DNA from 2 places in the Massilia sp. TWR1-2-2 genome. Region 1 is predicted to be linked to the other one. Evidence: predicted binding sites of a transcription regulator. Region 1 holds the regulator's gene; the other holds the start of a gene.
What was found. Region 1 encodes FNR, which switches genes on or off when oxygen is low (the NO sensors DNR and NnrR bind a similar motif). Its sites were predicted from a motif close to TTGATNNNNATCAA; they were not measured.

Region 1 (3,204 bases):
GAGGTCAAAATCACCGTCATCGCCACCATCGGTGAAAAAGCCGCGACACTGGCGGTGGCTACGCACAAGACCGCCATTGTCAGCACGCAGCAATAGGTGAAGTAACGCAGGCGGCCGATCCTGCCGTTCACCGTCAGCAAACTGGGCTGGTAGCGGTCGGCACCGGCCGGGTTCGCCATGGCATCGCCAAAAGTAGTTTCCAAGATGTCTCCCTGCATGAGCGGCCGTTTCTGGCTGCAGCGCCTTTGCTGCGGCGCGGTCGGGGCCGGCCAGGAACCCGGGTCGATAGTGACGATTTGCATGGAGCTCATCTTGGCGTAGAGCAAGAGAGTCTCCTCTGCTGTCGAGCAGTTCTGCTCACTGTTCAAACATTTCCTTGATCTACATCAAATTCTGCATTGATCCCGGGCCACTTTGCCTGCTGCGCCGGTGTCTACAGCAGGTAGTGGTTCGGTAACGTCTCAGCTGTCGAGGAGGAATGATGGATAACGCACACGCATCGCCAATTGGCGCAATGAATATCATGGACGACTCTGGTCACCGGCAAATGAATTGGAACATGGCCAATTCCAGGGAAATCGCCGCCGCACAGAAGACTTTCGACCGCCTGGTCAAGCAGGGATACGCCGCGTTCGGCGCCATCAGCCGCACCGACGCCAAGCGGGCGATCACGGCCTTCGATCCGACCATGGAAGAAGTGGTCATGGTGCCGCGTATCGTCGGCGGCTAAGTTGCCAGTGCTGGATCGGGCAAGCTGGCTTTTCGCGCGCTGCACCGCGTGGTGGCAGGCAGCACGGCGCACGCGCGAAAAGCTGCGGCAAGAGGCGTTGCAACGGGCCCATGCCGAGCAACGGGCGCTGTCGCTCCTGCTCGGCCTGCTCAACGCCGAGCAGCGCCGCGAATTCCAGGCCCACGGCTACTTTCACGTCATCGGCGGCAGCACCGGCGACCGCTACCGCATCCGGCTCGACTCGGCCGTCAACATCGACGTCCTCGGCGAACACGGCATCATCCGCTATCACCTGTGCGCGCGGCCCACCGGCAGCCTGCCGATGTACGACGTGATGGCGGGCCAGTTATTGCATCTGCAAGACAGCAGCGCCGAGATCGGTTTCCTGTCGCAGGCGAACCGGCATGTCACGCTGTCATTTGCCGCGATGGGACGCTGGCAGGAGCGCTGACGCGGCGCTGCCCTGTGGTTTGCGCGGCTTGGCGCGACAGATTCACGTCTCCGCCAGCGCATTGACGCGGCTGCGGCGAATTCGTCCATACGCAGGCGTATAATGAACGTGGATGTCCGCGCCGCGGACATGCCGCAACTTGAATGCCGCCAATGCTTGCTTCTTCGTCACCAACCGCTCTGCCGCAGCTGAACATCACTGCCCTCAAGGCAAGTTGCGCCAACTGCAGCATGCACCAGCTGTGCCTGCCGATGGGCCTTGACGCGGCGGAAATCGTCCGCCTCGACGAAGTGATCGGCCTGCGCCGCCGCATCGCCCGCGACGAGCGCCTGTATCAGATGGACCAGCCATTCCGCAGCCTGTACGCGATCCGCTTCGGCCACTTCAAGACTTACCAGGTCAATGCCGCCGGCGACGAGCAGATTACCGGCTTCCAGATGGCCGGCGAACTGCTTGGCATGGACGCCATCAGCGGCGAACGCCACCACTGCGACGCCGTCGCCCTCGAAGACAGCGAGGTCTGCGAGATTCCGTTCGACGGCCTCGAGCACCTGTTCGCGCACGTGCCGACCTTGCTGCGCCATTTCCACCGCATCATGAGCACCGAAATCACGCGCGAGCAAAACGTCATGCTGCTGCTCGGTAACATGCAGGCTGAGCAGCGCTTCGCCGTTTTCCTCACCAACCTGTCGGCCCGCTACGCCGCGCGCGGTTATTCGGCCACCGCGTTCCAGTTGCGCATGTCGCGCGAAGACATCGGCAACTACCTCGGCCTGACCATCGAGAGCATCAGCCGGCTGCTGTCGCGCTTCAAGAAGCAGGGCCTGCTCAAGGTCGACAAGCGCGAAGTGACGCTGCTGCAGCCGGCGCTGCTCAAGGCAATGGCCGCCGGCACCGAGCGCTGCAGCCCGATGGCGTAAAGCCCACGATTAAAACGGCGCCCGCTGGTCGGGCGGCGTGACCACCAGATACATCGTCAGCAAACTCGACAGGGCACACACGCTCCACAACGCAAAAAAGCCGACGCTGTAGACCGCCGTCGGCGTAATGCCTGACGCCGCCAGGTACGCCAGGTCGGCCGGATCGAACACCGAGAACACGCAGCCTTCCGCCAGCGCCGCCGCCAGGAACGAAGGCCACAATACCGTCATCGCCAGCCGCCGCATGCTGCCCCTCACGGCGCCGGCGCCGTCGGTGCGTCGGCGTGGATCGCCAGCGCGCTCTCGCGCGGCCAGCTCCAGCTGCGCGCCACCCGCCATTCGCGCCGCGCGCCCTCCACCACCACCTGCCAGTGGGTCGCTTCGAGCTTTGCCACCGGCACCGCGAAGCGGCCGTCGCTGCCGGGCCGCGCCAGCAGCTGCAGGTCCTTGCCAGGCTGGGTCGGGTGCGCCAGGTAGATGTGCAGCGGCGCCTGCAGCGGCGCGCCGCCACTGGTCACCGCGCCGCTCAGCACCCCCGCGCCGGCGTCGTAGCTTGCCTCGAACGCGATCGCCAGCGCCGTCGCCGCGCGGTCGCGCCGCAAATCCTGGTTGATCGCCTTGCCCTGCTTGTAGTAGTCGTCGACCACCATCGCGTCGGGCCGCGACAGCGCCAGCGAGCCGGCCACGCCGCCGCCGACGAGCACGAACACAGGGCCGATCATCAGCAACCACGGCCAGCGGTGGCTGTACCACGGACGGACCGGCGCTGCGGCCGGGGATGCGACAGTCGATGCGATTGGCATGGAGATTTCCTTGATCATGGTTTCGGAACGATGAAGACCGCTTTTTCGGTCACCTTCAGCGCCGGGTCGTCGAGCGCCGTGAGCACGAACTCGATCTGGTTCGATCCGGTCGCGGCGGCGCTCCTCGGCACCCTCACCCGCACCGGCACGGCGCGCGCGCTGGCCCCTTCGAGTCGCGCCAGCTCGGGCGAAGCCAGGCTGATCGACGCCAGCCCCGACACCGACACGCGGAACGTATGCGCCTTCTCGGCCGTGTTCATCACCTGCAGCCGGTAGACGTTTTCGATGATGCCGTCCTCG
Region 2 (3,204 bases), on a different contig from region 1:
AAGAATTCGGACGTGGTTCTGACGTTTGCGTAGACATCATTCTCATCTCCATGTGAAGTAACTTTTGTGCTGCGGGCGATCACAGGTGCGAACAACGATCTGTGACTGCCTGACCGGTGCTTCATCAGTGATGGAACAGCGCGCTGGGCCAAACTCACGTTGAATGGAAATTCTCGCGAGAAAGTCGGATCGCTGGATTTAGTATGCCAACACGAGTCCGTCATTGATATCAGCGAACGCTGAATCTGGCGGTAGGAGACGGCGCGAGAATGTAGGAGGAGTCTTACGTGGAGTGAGGGCGCCAGAGGGAGGAGTGCACTTACCGCAGAGCTGCCGAGGGGATGCCGCAAATACCGGCCGTCGCAACAGAGTGACGCATATTGGCACAAAACGATGGCGCCGATGTCTAAAACTTTTCGCCGTCTCAGGTCTTGAATGGCGACAGTAGCCTGTGCGCGACAGCGTACTGCACCATTTCCGACAGCGACGTCATCCCCATCTTCTGCATGATGCGCGTTTTGTGGGTGCTGACCGTCTTCACCGACAGGTGCAGGCTGTTGGCGATCTCGGTGATCGACTTGCCGCCCACCAGCAGTGAAAACACTTCGAACTCGCGGTCCGACAGTTGCTTGTGCAGTAGTTGTTCGTTCGGCGTCATGATGTTCAGCGCCAGTTGCTCGGCCACCTCGGTACTGATGTACGGCCGGCCCGACGCCACCTTGCGGATTGCGCCAACCAGCTGGGTGCCCGCGCTTTCCTTGGTCAGGTAGCCCTGGGCGCCGGCGCGGATTGCCCGTACCGCATATTGTTCTTCCTCGTGCATGGTGAGGATCAGGATCGCCAGCTTGGGCGCTTCGCTGCGGATCTGGCGGATCAGGTCGACTCCGCTGCGGCCCGGCATCGACAGGTCCAGCAGCAGCAGGTCGAAGCCGCCCTGGCGCACGTGCGACAGCACTTCGAAGTCGTTGATGGCCTCGCCGACGATATCGATGTCGACGGCGCCATCGAGGATGCGCTTGAGCCCTTCGCGCATGATGGTGTGGTCGTCAGCGATGACAATGCGGATCATAGGTCGCCATTTTGCAAGGTGAATAAAACCGCGAAATCCGGACGTGGCGTTATTGACAAGCGTAAGTCCAAGTTGCGCTTGTACGCAATATGGATACTGATAGGTTGACGCAGCGACATCGATGGACTATGCCGCCGGTTCCTCGATCAGGCGATGCACCAGCACCGGCTTTAACGTGTGCGACAGCACCTTGTTGGTAACACTGCCCAGCAGCAGTTGCCCCCAGCCGCTGCGCCCGTGCGAGCCCATGAAAATGAGGTCGCAGTCATGCTTGTCGGCGATTTCGACGATCTTCAGCGCCGGCGAATCGGCGAAGGCGGTGATGGCGCTGTGTTGCAATCCCGCCTTCTCGGCGGCGCGCATGATTGGCCCGGTATGCTCCTCGCCGGCACGGATCATGGTCTCGACATATTCCTCTTCGAGCGGATAGGACGGCGGGATGATTTCGACATACACCGGGTACCGATATTCGGCGGCGACGAACAACGCCAGTACCTCGGCACCCATCTGCCGGGCGAAGGCGACGCCGGCGCAGGCGGTCTGTTTGGATACGGCGGAGCCGTCAGTGGTGATCAGAATCTTCCTGTACATGGTCAGTATCTCCGACAAGACCGTCTTATTCTCCATTGTAGTAGGCGTTGCGAGTATTGTAAGAACAAACCCGTTTGATCTTGCTCAAATACTCATCAGTATCGAACGCATCGCACCTGGCCCGGCGAAGGTTAAGGTAACGGAATACAACACTCGCCGACCGAAAAGTGCGGGTAAACACCGATTTGATTAACTTTGGAATAAGTTTCCGCACTCAATTCAGTTGCTGTGTGGCGAAAGATTTACCAACGGCAACTACGCTGCTAAACTCGGGGCAACGCGACGTTTTCGTCGCATTGCTATGCCGAGAGCCCGCACAGCATCCCCCAGACACGCAATAATTAATTGCAAATTAGCAAATTATGGAGAAGCAGGGATATGACCCACGCCGCTGATGATTTTGACGCACTATTCGATGAGGTGTCCGCACAACGTGCCGCCACCCCGGCGGTGACGCCCGCCGCGCCGGCGGCGCCCGCCGCCGAGGATGATCTGGAGGCGCTGTTCGATCAGGTCTCCGCCGCCCAGCCGGTGGCCGTGCCTGCGGCCTCCGCCGCGCCTGCCGCTGCCGATAACGGCGCCGACGCCGCTGCCGCCGGCGACAGCGGCGCTGCCGACAAGCCGATGTTCGAACGCCTCGGCGGCATCGTGCGCCTGTTGCACGACTCGCTGCGCGAGCTCGGCTACGACAAGGCGCTGACGGAAGCGTCGTCGCAAATCGTCGACGCCCAGGACCGCCTCGAATATGTTGCCTCGCTGACCGAGCAGGCCGCCAACAAGGTGCTCAACACGCTCGACGACGGCATGCCGGCGCAGGATGCGCTGTCGAAAAAGGCGAAGGTGATGGACACGCGCTGGACCGACCTGTTCGACGGCAAGCTGAGCATCGACGAATTCAAGACCCTGGCCGGCGACTCGCGCCAGTTCGCCCAGGCGGTTGCCGAAGCGACCGAAGCCGAGAAGGCGCGCCTGCTCGACATCATGATGGCGCAGGACTTCCAGGACATCACCGGCCAGCTGATCAAGAAAGTCGTCGCCATTACCAAGACGGTCGAGCACGAGCTGGCCGAACTGCTGCGCGACAACGCGCCGCCGGCGGTGCGCGAAAAGCTCGCCGCCCACAAGCCGAACCTGATGTCCGGCCCGGCGCTGCCATCGGTGGCGCTTGACCAGGACAACGTTGACGACCTTCTTGCCGACCTGGGATTCTGATGGACGATATGCTCAAGGACTTCGTCGTCGAGGCGATGGATCTGGCAGTAAACGTAGAAGAACACTTGCTTCGGCTCGAACGCGACCCGAACAACAAGGAAACGCTGAACGCCGTGTTTCGTTCCTTCCACACGATCAAGGGCGGCGCCGGTTTCATGAACCTGCCGGCGCTGGTGGCGGCCTGCCACCTGACCGAGAACCTGTTTGACGCGCTGCGCAACGGCGCCGCGCCGGTCACCCCGCTGGCCATTGAAGCGGCGCTGCAGGCGTCCGGTTTCGTCGCCGACCAGCTGACCGACCTGTCGAACGGCGCCGCTCCCGAGCAGCTCGCA

Region 2: ACP7DD_RS18215 (universal stress protein) is a predicted target of FNR. The motif match lies at 1,735-1,748, and genes of this name have one in related genera.

What each region holds. Positions count from the first base shown of each region.
Region 1 covers NZ_JAFCWM010000001.1:254,591-257,794, reverse strand. Annotated here, with positions in the region: gene ACP7DD_RS01380 (DUF805 domain-containing protein) at 1-326, opposite strand, end outside; gene ACP7DD_RS01375 (hypothetical protein) at 560-730, shown strand; gene ACP7DD_RS01370 (hypothetical protein) at 732-1,181, shown strand; gene fnr (fumarate/nitrate reduction transcriptional regulator Fnr) at 1,325-2,101, shown strand; gene ACP7DD_RS01360 (hypothetical protein) at 2,111-2,359, opposite strand; gene ACP7DD_RS01355 (FixH family protein) at 2,356-2,904, opposite strand; gene ccoG (cytochrome c oxidase accessory protein CcoG) at 2,919-3,204, opposite strand, start outside.
Region 2 covers NZ_JAFCWM010000019.1:69,698-72,901, reverse strand. Annotated here, with positions in the region: gene ACP7DD_RS18220 (response regulator) at 425-1,069, opposite strand; gene ACP7DD_RS18215 (universal stress protein) at 1,196-1,660, opposite strand; gene ACP7DD_RS18210 (protein phosphatase CheZ) at 2,039-2,872, shown strand; gene ACP7DD_RS18205 (chemotaxis protein CheA) at 2,872-3,204, shown strand, end outside.